DNA from 2 places in the Bradyrhizobium sp. CCBAU 53338 genome. Region 1 is predicted to be linked to the other one. Evidence: riboswitches for the same ligand, from Rfam matches in the RefSeq annotation. Region 1 holds a riboswitch; the other holds the start of a gene.
The links. Region 1 has a riboswitch for glycine ahead of XH90_RS14060 (D-amino acid dehydrogenase). Riboswitches for the same ligand answer to the same signal wherever they lie in the genome.

Region 1 (8,700 bases):
CAGCCGAGCACGCCGCCGTCAATCCGGCTTTTGCAAGCGAAGGGCTCGAGCAGGTTCGCGACAGCCACTGCTGAGGCGCCGCTCCCGCCTTCACCGAAACAGGAACGCCAAACGACAACGGCGCCGCTGATTACAGCGGCGCCGCGTGATGTCAGGGCGAAGGGTGCCGGAAGCACCCTTTCCTTGTTCCGTTTTACTCTGACTTGTCGACGTTCCAGAAGATCGGAGTCGCCGGACCGTCGAGCACGCCGGTGAGCGACTTCCGCCAGGCGCTCGGCGCCAGATACTGGCCGAGCGGGATGTAAATCACCTGGTCATAGGCTTCCTTCTGGATCTCGGACGCGATCTTCTTCTGATCGTCGAGCGAGGCTGCGCGGACGAACTCGTCCTTGAGCTTCTCGATCTTGGCGTCTTCCGCCCAGCCGAACCAGCCGCCGTTCTTGCCCCGTCCGCCGATCGATACGTTGGCGACCGGGTTCATCACGTCGGCGGCAACCCAGTTGGTGAAGAACATGTTCCAACCGCCCTCCTTCACCGGCTTCTGGCCGGCACGCCGGCTCACGACGGTCTGCCAGTCGGTCGCCTGTAGGTCGACCTTGAAGCCAGCCTCACGGAGCAATTGCGCCGCGACGACCGGCTGGGCCTTCAAGGTGGTGACATCGCCGGGCGCCATGATCGCGATCGGCGTTCCGTCGTAGCCGGACTCGGCGAGCAGCTTCTTGGCCTCTGCCATGCCGCCGCCCTTCACCAGAGTCTCGCCACCTGCATCGCTCGCAAAGGGCGTATCGCAAACGAAATAGGCGCCGCAGAGCTTGTAGTACTTGGGATTGCCGACGAGCGCGTCGAGCACGTCCTTCTGGTTCATCGCCAGGAGCGCAGCGCGGCGAATCTTCGGATTGTCGAACGGCGGCAGCAGGAAGTTCATGCGGCCGAGCGTCTGGAAGCCGAACTTGTTCAGGACCTCGACCTTGAGGTCGCTGTTCCCTTCCAGCACCGGAAGCAGATCCCACGGCGGGTTTTCCATGAAGTCGATGTCACCCGACTGCAGCGCGTTGACCGCCGTCTGCGCGTCCGGCATGGTGATCCATTCGACACGGTCAACCTTGACGACCTTGCCGCCGGCGGTCCAGCTCGCCGGTTCCTTGCGCGGCACGTAATCGGTGTTCTTGGCATAGACCGACTTCACGCCTGGCTGGAATTCACTCTGCACGAACTTGAAGGGACCGGAGCCGATCTGCTCGGCCATCTGCTTGCCCGCCGGCGTTTCGGCGAGCCGCTTCGGCATCATGAACGGTACCAGTGAGGACGGTTTGCCGATCGATTCAAGCACCAGCCCATAGGGCTCCTTCAGCTTCAGCACGATCGTCTTGGCGTCTGGCGCCTCGATGCTGGCGGTGAAGTCCATGAGCTTCTGGCCCATGCCGTCGTTCTTGCCCCAGCGCTTCAGCGATGCGACGCAATCCTCGCCGGTCACCGGCGCGCCGTCATGCCACTTCAGTCCGTCGCGCAGCGTGAAGGTGTAGGTCAGCTTGTCGTCGGAGACCTTCCAGTCCGCCATCTGCGGCTGAACCTTGAACGTCGAATCGGTCGAAAGCAGGGTGTCGTAGACCATGTAGCCGTGGTCGCGCGTGATGTAGGCGGTGGTGAAGCCCGGATCGATGATGCGCAGGTCCGAATGCATCACAGCCGTGATGGTCTTGCCGCTGGCGGCCGACGCGTTCGGCGGCAACACGGACGCAAACGCAAGCGCCGTCGGCGCGACACCCGCAATCTTGAGAAGCTTGCGGCGCGAAATCTTGGACATATAAGTTTCTCCTGACGTGAAACTGTTCAAAGGCAGGTTCTTGGTTGAGCATCAGGTTCGTTTCTTGGGCGAACTAACCTCATGCAATGCCTTTATCTTTCGAGACTTGCAGACAGTCTTGAGCGCGTCAATCCGGTTTCGGTGCAGCCCATGGCATCGCATCCACGGGCTCCACAAAGATCGGTTTGGCTCTACAACATTCTCCGCTTGTCCCGTCCCGCGCCAATGCAATGCGCGTTCCACCTTCCAAGCTCGAGAGACATTGAGATGAATCCAGCCAATCTTCCCTTCGATTCCGAGGCGATGCTCGAGGGCTTGCGCACCTGGGTGGAATGCGAAAGCCCGACCTGGGACGCCGGTGCCGTCAACCGCATGCTCGATATTGCGGCGCGCGATATGGCCATCATGGGTGCGACGATCGAACGCATCGCCGGCCGTCAGGGCTTTGGCGGCGTCATCCGCGCGCGTTTCCCGCATCCCAAGCAGGGCGAACCGGGCATCCTGATCGCCGGGCACATGGATACCGTCCACCCGACCGGCACCATCGAGAAGCTGAAATGGCGCCGCGAGGGCAACAAATGCTACGGCCCCGGCATCTACGACATGAAGGGCGGCAATTATCTCTCGCTGGAAGCGATCCGGCAGCTTGCGCGCGCCTCCTTCACCACGCCGCTGCCGATCACCATCCTGTTCACGCCCGACGAGGAAGTCGGCACGCCCTCGACACGCGACATCATCGAAGGGGAAGCTGCCCGCAACAAATATGTGCTGGTGCCCGAGCCCGGCCGCGCCGACAACGGCGTCACCACCGGACGTTACGCCATCGCGCGCTTCAATCTTGAAGCGACGGGACGACCGAGTCACGCCGGCGCGACGTTGTCGGCGGGACGCTCGGCAATCCGCGAAATGGCGCGGCAAATTCTCGCGATCGACGCGATGACGACGGAGGATTGCACCTTCTCGGTCGGTGTCGTGCATGGCGGCCAGTGGGTCAACTGCGTCGCGACGACCGCGACCGGCGAAGCGCTCTCGATGGCCAAGCGCCAGGCCGATCTCGACCGCGGCGTCGAACGCATGCTGGCACTCTCGGGCACCACCAACGACGTCATCTTCAAGGTGACGCGCGGCGTGACGCGGCCGGTGTGGGAGCCGGATGCCGGCACCATGGCGCTGTATGAAAAGGCACGCGGCATCGCCAAATCTCTCGGCGCGGAATTACCGCATGCAAGCTCGGGCGGCGGCTCCGACGGCAACTTCACCGGCGCGATGGGCATCCCGACGCTCGACGGCCTCGGCGTGCGCGGCGGCAATGGCCACACGCTCGAGGAATTCATCGAGGTCGACAGCCTGGTCGAGCGCGGTCGCCTGATGGCGGGACTGCTGGCGACACTTGAGTAGCAATTCGGTCATGCCGGGATGGTCCATCTCGGGATTCCGGGTTGCGCCGCGCGCCCCCGGAATGACTCGATCCATCAACCTCGCACTGCACAATGCGTTTGCAGTCGCGGATGAAATTTAGCCTTGTCTAAAAATGAGGCGCATCGTACTGCTCGATGGTCCACGCGACGATGCGGGAGAGATCGCAACGAAGGCATCAGCTTTCGTTGCGGCGCCGACGGAGCAACCGCCCCGGAAACTCTCAGGCAAAAGGACTGTATCGTCAGGACGATCTGGAGAGAGGCGGCACGATTTGACTATCGTGACGTCCACCGAAGGGGATAGTCCGAGGTCGACCTTCCGAGGTCCGCATCGGATCAAGCTCTCAGGTAACCGTGACAGATGGGGCGCCGCCAACGGCTTTCGGGCCGGCGGTCAGCCATCTCTAACTCACGGGAGCCCCTAACTCATCATGACTCATATCGCCATCATCGGCGCCGGCATCACCGGCGTAACGACCGCCTATGCCCTGCTCGAACGCGGCTTTGAGGTGACGGTGCTAGACAAGCACCGTTATGCCGCGATGGAGACCTCGTTCGCGAACGGCGGACAGCTCTCTGCCAGCAATGCCGAAGTGTGGAACAGCACCGCGACGATCCTCAAGGGCCTGCGCTGGATGTTCCGGCGCGATGCGCCGCTGCTGATGAACCCGCGGCCGAACTGGCACAAATATTCGTGGATGAGCGAGTTCGTCGCCGCAATCGGCAACTACCGTGCGAACACGATTCTGACCACGCGGCTCGCCATCGAAGCCCGCAAGCACCTGTTCGAGATCGCGACGCGCGAAGGCATCGACTTCGATCTCGAGCGCCGCGGCATCCTCCACATTTATCACGACAAGAAGGGCTTTGAATCCGGCCTGCAAGTCAACGCGCTGCTGCAGGAGGGCGGCCTCGATCGCCGCCCTGTGACAACGGAAGAAATTCGCACGATCGAGCCGACCTTGCGCAAGGAGTATTACGGCGGTTTCTACACGCCGTCGGACGCGACCGGCGATATCCACAAATTCACGCGCGGCCTTGCGGAGGCCTGCAAGCGTCGCGGCGCGACCTTCATCCACGAAGCCAACATCGATTCCATCGCGCAAGCCGGCGGCGGCTTTGTCATCGGTTGGGCCGATCTCTCGGCAAGCGACGCTGCCGCTTCTGCGCGCGGCATGCTGAAGGGGGACGGCGTCGTGGTCTGTGCCGGTGTTGCCAGCCGTCACTTTGCGGCGATGCTCGACGAGCGCGTCAACGTCTATCCGGTGAAGGGCTATTCGATCACGGTGCAGCTCGACTCCGCCGAAAGCCGCGACGCGACGCCGACCGTCAGCCTGCTCGACGAAGCCGCCAAGATCGTCACCAGCCGGCTCGGCGCCGATCGCTTTCGTGTCGCCGGCACCGCCGAGTTCAACGACTTCAACCGCGACATCCGCGCCGATCGCGTGCAGCCGCTGATCGACTGGGTGCGCAGCAATTTCCCTGATGTGGAGACCTCGCGCGTCGTGCCCTGGGCTGGCTTGCGACCGATGATGCCGAACATGATGCCGGTGGTGCGTGCGGGCCGGATGCCGGGCGTGTTCTTCAACACCGGCCACGGCCATCTCGGCTGGACCCTGTCGGCCGCAACCGCGCAGATGATTGCGGGAACCATCGACGGCTGGCGCGGGCTCAACGCACCGCCATCGGCCCCCTCACTTGCGGTTGAGCAAGAGCTTCGTCGTGCATCCTGAGTGGTCGCAAATCACTGCGGGGCGGCCCTTGCGACCGCCCTGCCCTTGGCACACAATTTGCCCCGAGAGAACGGCTCTCCGGCCGTCTCTTCCAGCCCGAGTGACAGGCGCGCATGATAGACACGACCGAATCCACGGGCGCCTCTCGGCCCCCTCAATTCCGCAGCCGGAGATAGGTGCATGCTAGGTTATCTCATTCGCCGCGTTCTGGCCGCGGTGCCCGTGATGGGCGTCGTCGCGCTGTTCGTGTTCCTGCTGCTGCGGCTGACACCTGGCGATCCCGCCGCGATCCTCGCCGGCGACAACGCGACGCCGGAGCGTCTGGAGCGCATCCGCACCTCGCTCGGCCTCAACGAGCCGTTGATCGTGCAGTTCATCACCTGGGTGAACAAGCTGCTGCACGGCGACCTCGGGACCTCGCTGATCTCCAATCTCCCGGTCATGAAAATGATCGGCCAGCGCGTCGAGCCGTCGATCTCGATCGCGCTGTCGACCATCATCCTCGCCGTCATCGTCGCCGTGCCGCTCGGCGTCATCGCGGCCTGGAAGCACGGCACCTGGATCGACCGATTCGTGATGGGACTCTCCGTGCTCGGCTTCTCGGTGCCGGTGTTCGTGGTCGGCTACGTCCTGATCCAGGTCTTCGCCATCGACCTGCGCTGGGTGCCGGTGCAGGGCTTCAAGAGCATCTCGGCCGGCTTCGGCCCCTTCTTCGAGCGCATCATCCTGCCGACCTGCGCGCTCTCCTTCATCTACATCGCGCTGATCGCGCGCATGACCCGCGCGGCGATGCTCGACGTGCTCGGCGAAGACTACGTGCGGACCGCGCGCGCCAAGGGCATCAACGAGGTCGCGGTGATGATGCGGCACGCGCTGCGCAACGCCGCCGTGCCCGTGATCACCGTGATCGGCACCGGCTTTGCGCTGCTGATCTCCGGCGTGGTCGTCACCGAGAGCGTGTTCAACATCCCCGGCATCGGCCGCCTCACCGTGGACGCGGTGCTGGCGCGCGACTATCCGGTGATCCAGGCGATGATCCTGCTGACCTCGCTGATCTACGTCGTCGTCAATCTCCTGATCGACGTCGCCTACACGCTGCTCGATCCGCGAATCCGGTACTGAGGCAAGGACACGAACAACAATGACCGTCGACAGCCTTCCCCAGTCCTCCATTCCGATCACCTCGCCGCTGCGGCCGAAGCTCGGATTCCTCACCTCGACGCCGATCATCGCGGTCGCCACCATCCTGCTGGCGCTGATCGTGGCGGTCTCGATCCTGGCGCCGCTGATCGCGCCGCATGATCCGATCCAGCTCGCGCCATCGCAGCGGCTGAAGCCGGCCTCGGCACAATTCCTGCTCGGCACCGACGCCTATGGCCGTGACCTGTTGTCGCGCGTCATCTATGGCGGGCGCATCTCGCTGCTGATCGGCATCGGCTCGGCGATCCTGTCGATCGCCATCGGCCTCGCCATCGGCCTCGTCTCCGGCTTCTTCAAGCTGGTCGATTCCGTGCTGATGCGCGTCATGGACGGCCTGATGGCGATGCCGAGCATTCTGCTCGCGATCGCCGTGGTGTCGCTGTCCGGCGCCAGCATCTGGACCGTCATGGTCGCGATCACCATTCCTGAAATCCCGCGCGTTGCGCGGCTGGTGCGCTCGGTCGTGCTGTCCGCGCGCGAGGAACCCTATGTGGAAGCCGCTATCTCGGTCGGATCGTCGCTGCCGAAGATCATGTGGCGGCATCTGATGCCGAACACGATCGCGCCGCTGATCGTCCAGGGCACCTATGTCTGCGCGTCCGCGATCCTCACCGAGGCCATCCTCTCCTTCCTCGGCGCCGGCATCTCGCCGGAGACGCCGACCTGGGGCAACATCATGGCCGAGGGCCGCCAGTACTTCCAGCTCAAGCCGACGCTGATCTTCTGGCCGGGCCTGCTGCTCTCGATCGCCATCCTCAGCATCAACCTGATCGGCGACGCCGCCCGCGACGCCCTCGATCCCCGCATGAAGCAGCGCGAGGGCAAGTGATGAGCGATCACGTGATGACCAAAGACATCGTTCTCGACATCAACAATCTCGTCGTCTCCGTCGGCAAGAAGCCGAACGGAGCGAAGATCATCGACGGCATCTCGATCCAGGTGCGCGAGGGCGAGACGCTGTGCCTCGTCGGCGAAAGCGGCTCCGGCAAGTCGGTGACCTCGCTCACCACGATGGGCCTGCTGCCAAAGGGCACGCTGGTGCCATCAGGCGGCAGCGTCAAGCTCGTCGGCGAGGAGATTCTCACCGCGACCGATCGCCGCCTGCGCCAGCTGCGCGCGACCAGGATGGCGATGATCTTCCAGGAGCCGATGACCGCGCTCAATCCGGTGGTGCCGGTCGGCCGCCAGATCGACGAAGTCCTGCGCGCCCACACCGATCTCGACAGCAAGGCCCGCAGGAAGCGCATCCTCGACATGATGGAGCAGGTTCACCTGCCCCAGGTCGAGCGCATCTTCGCCTCCTACCCGCATCGCCTGTCCGGCGGCCAGCGCCAGCGCATCATGATCGCGATGGCGCTGGTGCTGGAGCCGAAGCTGCTGATCGCGGACGAGCCGACCACCGCGCTCGACGTCACCACGCAGAAGCAGATCCTGTCGCTGATCCGCGAGCTCCAGCGCGATCACGGCACCGCCGTGCTGTTCATCACCCACGACATGGGCGTCGTGGCCGAGATCGCCGACCGCGTCGCGGTGATGCGGCAGGGCAGACTTGTGGAGACCGGCCCGCTCGAGACCGTGCTGCGCAATCCCACGATGGAGTACACCCGCAACCTGCTCGCCTCCGTGCCGAGCCTAGTGCCGCGGCCGCCGCGCGAGGAGAGCCACGAGCCCGTCGTGCTCGAGGCCAACGACCTCAGCAAGGTCTACAAGGAGCGCGCGTTCTTCGGCAAGGGACGCGAGGTCGTCGCCGCCGACAAGGTGACGCTGACGCTGCGCAAGGGACGCACGCTCGGCATCGTCGGCGAGAGCGGCTCGGGCAAGTCGACGGTGGCGCGCTGCATCGTGCGCCTGATCGATCCGACCTCCGGCGGCGTCCGCCTCGCCGGCCGCGAGATCTCCGACATCTCGCGCCGCCTGCTGCAACCGCACCGGCAGAAGATCCAGATCGTGTTCCAGGATCCCTACCGTTCGCTGAACCCGCGCATCACCGTCGGCGAGAGCATCGCGGAAGGCCCGATCAATTACGGCGTCCCGCATGCGAGCGCGATGAAGCGTGCCCGCGAGCTGCTCGAGCTGGTCGGCCTGCCGGCCGACGCGGTGTCGCGTTATCCGCACCAGTTTTCCGGCGGCCAGCGCCAGCGCATCGCCATCGCGCGCGCGCTCGCGCTCGATCCGGACGTGCTGGTCGCGGACGAAGCGGTCTCTGCGCTCGACGTCTCGGTGCAGGCGCAGGTGCTGGAACTGCTCGACGAGATCCAGAAGCGGCTCGGCATCGCCATTCTGTTCATCACCCACGACCTACGCGTCGCCGCGCAAATCTGCGACGAGGTCGTGGTGATGCAGCACGGCCGCGTCGTCGAGCAGGGCCGGGCGGCCGAAGTGCTGACGCATCCGCAGGAGGCCTACACCAGGGCGCTGCTGGATGCGGCGCCGGGACGCAACTGGGACTTTGCGAATTTCCGGCCGGTGTCGGAGGGCGTGGGGGCCAGCGCCTAGGTCTGTCTACCCGTCACTGCGAGTATTCCCAAAACAGCTTGAGGCCATG
Region 2 (8,700 bases), 130 kb from region 1:
ACTGCGTACGATCGACCCCGAGGATTTGGGAGCTCGGCACGACGATGCGATCCGTCACGCACGGTACAAGCAATCCCGCATGTCGCTCACTGATCTCGGGAAGGCGGTGCTGGCGGGAGACCAGGATTTCCTCCAGCACAACCCGATCCACCGCTGGAGGGGCGGCACGCTTCTGACCAATGAACGGCTCTGGAGGTGGGATCGCGAGAGCCGATTGTTGGTCGCGCCCTAGAGGCGCAGTCGGTGCCGTAGCTATAGAGAGGGCAAAGGCGCGCGAGCGCCGTGCCCACGATCTTTCACGTCATCCGGAGGTGGTGGGCGCGCGTCGCTATGCCCACCCTACGAGACCTCCGTCGTGGCTTACTCCGCGGCTTCCGCGTAATTGCTCACCGGCGGGCAGGAGCACACCAGGTTGCGATCGCCATAGACGTTGTCGACGCGCCCGACCGGGCACCAGTATTTGTCGGTGCGAGAGACGCCATCGGGGAAGTAGCCCTCGCTGCGGGCGTAGGCGCGCTTCCAATCGTCGTCCGCAATGTCGTGCACGGTGTGCGGGGCGTGGCGCAGCGGCGAGGCTTCGATCTTGAAGCGGCCGGCCTCGACCTCGGCGATCTCTTTCCGGATCGCGATCATGGCATCGCAGAAGCGATCCAGCTCCGCCTTGGATTCCGACTCGGTCGGTTCGATCATCAGCGTGCCGGGCACCGGGAAGCTCATGGTCGGGGCATGGAAGCCGTAATCGATCAGGCGTTTCGCGATGTCGTCGACGGTGACGCCAGATGTCGTCTTCAGCGGGCGGGGATCGACGATGCATTCATGCGCGACGCGGCCCTTCCCGTTCTTGTAGAGCACCGGAAAGTGCGGATCGAGCCTTGCCGCGATGTAATTGGCGTTGAGGATCGCGATCTCGGTGGCGCGCTTCAGGCCTTCTCCGCCCATCATCAGGATGTAGATGTAGGAGATCGTCAGGATCGAGGCCGAACCGAACGGCGCGGCCGAGACCGGGCCGACCCGCGCGTCGCCGTTGGTCGCGGGATGACCGGGGAGGAACGGCGCGAGATGCGCCTTGACGCCGATCGGGCCCATGCCGGGGCCGCCGCCGCCATGCGGGATGCAGAAGGTCTTGTGCAGGTTGAGATGGCTGACATCGGCGCCGTAATCGCCGGGCCTGCTGAGGCCGACCTGCGCGTTGAGATTGGCGCCGTCGAGATAGACCTGGCCACCATGGCCATGGACGATATCGCAGATCTCGCGGATGTGCTCCTCGAACACGCCGTGGGTCGAGGGATAGGTGATCATCACAGCGGCGAGATCGTTCGAATGCTTTTCCGCCTTGGCGCGGAGATCGTTGACGTCGACGTCGCCGTTCTTCTCGCAAGACACAACCACCACGTCCATGCCGACCATGGCGGCCGAGGCCGGGTTGGTGCCGTGGGCCGAGGAGGGGATCAGGCAGATCTTGCGGTGGCTTTCTCCACGCGCGGCGTGATAGCCGCGGATCGCGAGCAGGCCGGCATATTCGCCTTGCGCGCCCGAGTTCGGCTGCAGCGAGATCGCGTCATAGCCGGTGATGTCGCACAGCCATTTTTCCAGCCGCGCGAACAGCGCGTGATAGCCGGCGGCCTGCTCGCGCGGGGCGAACGGATGCAGGGAGCCGAATTCCGGCCAGGTCAGCGGCATCATCTCTGTCGTCGCGTTCAGCTTCATGGTGCAGGAGCCGAGCGGGATCATTGCACGGTCGAGCGCGAGGTCGCGGTCGCTGAGCTTGCGCATGTAGCGCAGCATCTCGGTTTCCGAGCGATGCGCGTGGAATACGGGATGGGTGAGGTACGCGGTGGTGCGCTTCAGCGCCTCCGGCAGCGCCTCGCGCGTGGTCGCGTCGATCTCGGCGTAGGAGAGCTGGCCGCCGAACGCACGCCAGACGGCTTCGACCGTTGCAGGTGTCGTGGTCTCGTCGAACGCGATGCGCAAGCTCGCTTCGCCGACACCGAGATTGATCTTCTCGGCGGCAGCGCGCGCGACGATCTCGGCGCGCTTGGCGCCGGCATCGACGCTGATCGTGTCGAAGAAAGTCTCCGACTGCGGCGCGAAGCCGAGCTTGCGCAGGCCCGCGGCGAGCACGGCGGTGCGGCGATGCACGGTGCGCGCGATCTGCGCCAGCCCCTCGGGGCCATGATAGGTCGCATACATCGCGGCGATCACGGCAAGCAGTACCTGCGCGGTGCAGATGTTGGAAGTCGCCTTCTCGCGGCGGATGTGCTGCTCGCGGGTCTGCAGCGCGAGGCGATAGGCCGGGGCGCCGCGCGAGTCGACGCTGAGGCCGACGATGCGGCCGGGCAGCGAGCGCTTCAGCGCATCGCGCACCGCCATATAGGCGGCGTGCGGTCCGCCATAGCCCATCGGCACGCCGAAGCGCTGCGCCGATCCGATCGCGATGTCGGCACCGAGCTCGCCGGGCGAGGCGAGCACGGTCAGCGCCAGCAGATCGGCAGCGACGATCGCGAGTGCGCCCTTGGCCTTCAGCGCCGCGATTGCAGGCCGGAGGTCGCGCACCGCGCCTGAAGAGCCGGGATATTGCAGCAACGCGCCGAGCACGTCCGTCTTGTCGAGATCGGTGAGGGGATCGCCGACGACCAGAGTCCAGCCGAGCGGCTCGGCGCGGGTGCGCATCACAGCCAGCGTCTGTGGATGCACGTCCTTGTCGACGAAGAAGGCTTGCGCCTTCACCTGCGAGTGCCGTTCGGCGAGCGCCATGGCTTCGGCCGCGGCGGTCGCCTCATCGAGCAGCGAGGCGTTGGCCACGTCGAGCCCGGTGAGATCGCAGATCATGGTCTGGAAGTTGAACAGCGCTTCCAGCCGGCCCTGGCTGATCTCGGGCTGATAGGGCGTATAGGCCGTGTACCAGGCCGGGTTCTCCAGGATGTTGCGCTGGATCACCGCCGGCAGGATCGTGCCGGAATAGCCTTGGCCGATCAGCGAGGTGAAGACCTGGTTCTGCCGCGCGAGCTCGGCCATGTGCGCGATCGCCTCGGTCTCGCTCAGCGGCTTGCCGAGATCGAGCGGTGCTGCCTGCCGGATCGAGGCGGGCAGGGTTTCCGCCATCAATGCGTCGACGCTCTTGGCGCCGACAGTCTCCAGCATGGCGGTGACATCGCGCGCCGAGGGGCCAATGTGGCGGCGAACGAAGGCGGTGGTGTCGCCATTGGATTTGCGGTGCGCGGTCATCATGGGTCCTCGCTTTAGGAGTTGCTGTCATGCCCCGCGAAGGCGGGGCATCCAGTACACGCAGCCGCTTCGGCTAGGGCCGATGGGCCGCGGCGTACTGGATCGCCCGCCTTCGCGGGCGATGACAGTGAGTATGTTGAGACGGTGCGGCTCATATCTTCATGCCGTGTGCGCCTTGTAGGCGGCTTCATCCATCAGGCCGCCAAGCTCGCTCTTGTCGGCAATCCTGATCTTGAAGAACCAGGCCGCGGCTTGCGCGTCCGAGTTCACCAGCGCGGGCTCGGCGGCGAGCGCATCGTTGGTCTCGAGCACTTCGCCCGAGATCGGTGCGTAGACGTCGGAGGCGGCCTTGACCGATTCCACGACGGCGGCAGCTTCGGCCTTCTTCAGGGTGCGGCCGACCTTGGGCAGCTCGACGAACACGACGTCGCCGAGCTGCGACTGCGCGTAATCGGTGATCCCGACGGTGGCGACTTCGCCGTCGATCGCCAGCCATTCGTGGTCGGAAGTGTACAGCGTCGTGGTCATTGTCGATCCTCAGCGTTTGTAGGTGTTTTTCACGAAGGGCATGGCGGCGACGGCGAGCGGCAGACGTTGGCCGCGCACCTCCGCAAAGAGTTTTGTGTCGAGTGCGCTCAGGCTCGTCGGCACGTAGCCCATCGCCACAGGCGCGTTCAGGCTCGGGCCGAAGCCGCCGGAGGTGACCTTTCCGATCGGCTCGCCGCCTGCGCCATCTGCAAACAGCACCGCGCCCTCGCGCACCGGGGCGCGGCCCTGGGCGAGCAGGCCGACGCGGCGGCGGGACGCGCCGTTGTCGAAATGGGCAAGGATTTTTTCGGCGCCGGGAAAGCCGCCGGCGCGGGCGCCACCGGTGCGGCGGCTCTTCTGCACCGACCATTCCAGCGCAGCCTCGACCGGCGTGGTCTCAGCGTCGATGTCGTGGCCGTAGAGGCAGAGCCCGGCTTCCAGTCGCAGGCTGTCACGGGCCCCAAGGCCGATCGGCATCACATCGGGGTTTTCCAGCAGCGTCTTGGCGAGACGCTCGGCGTCGCTGGCTGGCACCGAAATCTCGAATCCATCCTCGCCGGTGTAGCCCGAGCGCGAGACGAAACAGGCGAGGCCGGCAACATTGTGCGGGCCGGCATCCATGAACTTCATGGACGGTGCCTCTGCACACAATTTCGCCAACGCGGCTTCCGCCTTCGGGCCCTGCAACGCGATCAGCGCGCGGTCCGCGAGCGAATCGATGATGCAGGCATCGGAGAGATTGGCGCGCAGATGCGCCTCGTCCGTAGCCTTGCAGGCGGCGTTGACCACCAGGAACAGATGATCGCCGAAATTGGCGACCATGAGATCGTCGAGAATGCCGCCATCGGCGTTGGTGAACTGGGCGTAGCGCTGCCGTCCCGGCGCGATCGCCACGATGTCCTGCGGGACCAGTCGCTCCAGTGCGCGGGCGGCGTCCTCGACCTTGCCGGATTTCGGCCGGAGCGCGATCTGGCCCATATGGGAGACGTCGAACAGGCCGGCGGAGCTGCGGGTTTGGAGGTGCTCTTTGAGGACCCCGGCGGGGTACTGCACGGGCATGTCATAGCCGGCGAACGGCACCATCTTGCCGCCGAGCGACAAATGAAGGTCGTGAAGGGGGGTACGTTTCAGGGAGTCTTCGTCGTCGCGCGCAAGCATTACGGGGCCCTCGGCGGTTCCCCAGGGACGATTCCCCGGAGGCAACCAGTCGAAGCCCCATCTGTCGCTGTGCCTGAGAGTATTATCCCGTCGGCGGACGCTGGTCCGGGCCAACCCTTCTCAAAAGGTCTTTGCCCGTCGGCGCCTCTTTCCAGATGTCGTCAAAGCCACGCGGTCCTTTTGCCTGAGAGTTTCCGGGGCGGTTGCTCCTTCGGCGCCGGCAATGAAGCCGGTCTCTCCCGTCGTGGCCGTACGATACAGATGGGTACAGACCACAGCCCGGCCAAGCCTGTCAACGCGCGGATTGCGGCTTTCCAAAGGGATTGCGACGGGATTACGCTGATGCGGCAACCCTCTGATCTGCTTGCACAGTTTCTGGACAGCGAAGCTGGCCTTGTCTAAAAGCGCTTTGGCCCGCAGATATCAGCCCAAATCACCGGTTTGGATGGCGGATGAGCGGGTCCAAGCACACCCGATTGGATGAACATGAGCGGCGTCAACGAGATCAGGTCGACCTTTTTGAACTTCTTTGCCGAGAACGGCCACGAGATCGTGTCGTCCTCGCCATTGGTGCCGCGCAACGATCCGACGTTGATGTTCACCAATGCCGGCATGGTGCAGTTCAAGAACGTCTTCACCGGCGTCGAGAAGCGGCCCTACCAGCGCGCCACGACGTCGCAGAAATGCGTGCGTGCCGGCGGCAAGCACAACGACCTCGACAATGTCGGCTACACCGCGCGCCATCTCACCTTCTTCGAGATGCTCGGCAACTTCTCGTTCGGCGACTATTTCAAGGAGCGCGCGATCGAGCTGGCCTGGAAGCTCATCACCAAGGATTTCGGGCTGAAGAAGGACAAGCTGCTCGTCACCGTCTACCATACCGACGACGAGGCGCACGGGCTCTGGAAGAAGATCGCCGGCTTCACCGACGACCGCATCATCCGCATCCCGACGTCGGACAATTTCTGGGCGATGGGTGACACCGGCCCGTGCGGCCCGTGCTCGGAGATCTTCATCGACCGCGGCGACCATATCTGGGGCGGCCCTCCCGGCTCGCCGGAAGAGGACGGCGACCGCTTCCTCGAATTCTGGAATCTCGTGTTCATGCAATATGAGCAGGTGACGAAGGAGGAACGCGTCGACCTGCCGCGTCCCTCGATCGACACCGGCATGGGCCTCGAGCGCATGGCCTGCATCATGCAGGGCGTCGACAGCGTGTTCGAGACCGACCTGTTCCGTCATCTGATCGACGCGACGTCGTCCGCGCTCGGCAGCGGGCCGAACGAGCAGACTGTGGCCTCTTTCCGCGTCATCGCCGATCATCTGCGCTCCTCCGCCTTCCTCGTTGCGGACGGCGTGCTGCCCTCGAACGAGGGCCGCGGCTATGTGCTGCGCCGGATCATGCGCCGCGCGATGCGCCATGCGCAGCTGCTGGGCGCCAAGGAGCCGCTGATGCACCGGCTGGTCTGGGCGCTGGTCCGCGAGATGGGCCAGGCCTATCCCGACTTGATGCGCGCGGAGAATTTGATCGAGGAAACGCTGCGGCTGGAAGAGACCCGCTTCCGCAAGACTCTGTCGCGCGGCTTGGCGATCCTGGATGAGAAGAGCGCTTCCTTGAAGAAGGGCGACATGTTCGACGGCGACGTCGCCTTCACGCTGTACGACACGTATGGTTTTCCGCTGGACCTGACGCAGGACGCGCTGAAGTCGCGCGGCATCGGTGTCGACCAGGCTGCGTTCACCGACGCGATGGAGCGGCAGAAGGCCAAGGCGCGCGAGTCCTGGAAGGGCTCGGGCGAGGCGGCTTCCGAGGCGATCTGGTTCCCGCTGCGCGAGAAGCTCGGGGCCACCGAATTTCTGGGCTACGAGACCGAGAGCGCCGAAGGCGTGGTCTCGGCGCTGGTGAAGGATGGCGCGGAAGTGGCCGGCCTCAAGGCCGGCGATACCGGCGCGCTTCTGCTGAACCAGACGCCGTTCTATGCGGAATCAGGCGGCCAGGTCGGTGACACCGGCGTGTTGACGGGCGAGGGCGGCATCAGGTTCCGCGTCACCGACACGCAGAAGAAGCTCGGCGATTTCTTCGTGCATGTCGGCACCGTCGAGAGCGGCGAGCTGAAGGTCGGAACTGCACTGCAGCTCGAGGTCGATCATTCCAGGCGCTCGTCGATCCGCGCGCATCACTCCGCGACGCATCTCATTCACGAGGCGCTGCGCCAGGTGCTCGGCGACCACATCGCCCAGCGCGGCTCGATGGTGGCGCCGGACCGGCTGCGCTTCGACTTCGTGCATCCGAAGCCGATCACGGCGGAGGAACTCGCCCGCGTCGAGGACATCGCCAACGACGTGGTGCTGGAGAACGACGAGGTCATGACCCGCGTCATGGGCGTGGACGAGGCCCGCGAGGCCGGGGCGCGCGCGCTGTTCGGCGAGAAATACGGCGATGAGGTTCGCGTCGTCTCGATGGGCAAGACCGCGCGCGAGCGCGGCGTCAATGCGCTCGGCTGGTCGGTCGAGCTCTGTGGCGGCACCCATGTGCGGCGCACCGGCGATATCGGCCTGATCACGCTGACCGGCGAGAGCGCGGTCGCCTCCGGCGTCCGCCGCATCGAGGCGCTCACTGGAAATTACGCGCGCAAGCACGCCAACGACACCATGGCGCTGGCGAAAACCGCGGCGAGCGAGCTTCGCACCTCGCTGGACGACGTCCCGGCGCGCATCACGGCGCTGATGGAGGAGCGCAAGAAGCTCGAGCGCGAGCTCTCCGACGCCCGCAAGAAGCTCGCGATGGGCGGCGGTGCGTCCGCCGGGAACAACGCAGCCTCCGGCGTGCGCGAGGTCGGCGGCGTCAAGCTGATGGCGCGCGCGGTCCAGGGCATCGAGATGAAGGATCTCAAGAGCCTCGCCGACGAGGCCAAGAAGCAGATCGGCTCCGGCGTGGTCGCGATCGTCGGCGTCACCGAAGACGGCAAGGCCGGAATCGTGGTCGGCGTCACCGCCGATCTCACCGCGCGCTTCAACGCCGTGAATTTGGTGCGCGTCGCATCCGAAGCGCTCGGCGGCAAGGGCGGCGGTGGTCGGCCCGACATGGCGCAGGCCGGCGGCCCCGACGGCGCCAAGGCGACCGACGCGCTGGCGGCGATCGAAAAAGCCATCCTCGAACAAAAAGCGGCAGGCGCGTAAATCGCCATGCGCCTCGTTCCGCGAGGAATTGGGCTTCGCGATCCCGACTTGAGGGATCGCCTCTACGAATTGCTGGAGCACGATCCGCTGGCCTACTCGGTCGGATCGCGCTTCATTCGGATCATCATTGGCGTCATCGTGCTCGACGTTGCCGCGATGATCCTCGCGTCGGTGCCGCAACTCGATGCGCAATTCGACGCGCTGTTCTCCGGCATCACCATCCTCTGCGTCATCGTGTTCGCGCTGGAATATGCCGCGCGGCTCTGGACCGTGGCGGGCCACACGCCGCGCAACGGCTCGCCGCTCGCCGACCGGCTCGGCTATGCGTTCTCGGCGCTCGGCATCATCGACCTCATGGCGTTCCTGCCCGCCGCGATCGTCCTGATGATGGGCCGGCACGCGACGCTGGCCGCGCTCGGCGTGCTGCCGTTCTTCAAGCTGATCCGCTACTCGCCGGCGATGCGCTCGCTGCTCGCCGCCGTGCACGCCGAGCGGAGGGCGCTGATCGGCTGCGTCGTCATCCTGATCGGCGCGGTGCTCACCTTCGCCTCGCTGCTCTACGCCATCGAGCGCGACGTGCAGCCGGACAAGCTCGGCACCATCCCGCAG

Region 2: it holds a riboswitch for glycine, as region 1 does, so the genes downstream of both, gcvT (glycine cleavage system aminomethyltransferase GcvT) here and XH90_RS14060 (D-amino acid dehydrogenase) in region 1, are expected to answer to the same signal.

Annotation. Positions count from the first base shown of each region.
Region 1 is NZ_CP030048.1:3,032,251-3,040,950, reverse strand. Features, by position in the region: gene XH90_RS14075 (hypothetical protein) at 1-74, shown strand, start outside; gene XH90_RS14070 (ABC transporter substrate-binding protein) at 194-1,804, opposite strand; gene XH90_RS14065 (M20/M25/M40 family metallo-hydrolase) at 2,072-3,202, shown strand; glycine riboswitch at 3,366-3,469, shown strand; glycine riboswitch at 3,473-3,585, shown strand; gene XH90_RS14060 (D-amino acid dehydrogenase) at 3,654-4,955, shown strand; gene XH90_RS14055 (ABC transporter permease) at 5,136-6,077, shown strand; gene XH90_RS14050 (ABC transporter permease) at 6,097-6,984, shown strand; gene XH90_RS14045 (ABC transporter ATP-binding protein) at 6,984-8,651, shown strand.
Region 2 is NZ_CP030048.1:2,902,811-2,911,510, forward strand. Features, by position in the region: gene XH90_RS13390 (hypothetical protein) at 1-232, shown strand, start outside; gene gcvP (aminomethyl-transferring glycine dehydrogenase) at 361-3,225, opposite strand; gene gcvH (glycine cleavage system protein GcvH) at 3,385-3,753, opposite strand; gene gcvT (glycine cleavage system aminomethyltransferase GcvT) at 3,763-4,911, opposite strand; glycine riboswitch at 5,075-5,163, opposite strand; gene alaS (alanine--tRNA ligase) at 5,398-8,091, shown strand; gene XH90_RS13415 (cyclic nucleotide-gated ion channel) at 8,098-8,700, shown strand, end outside.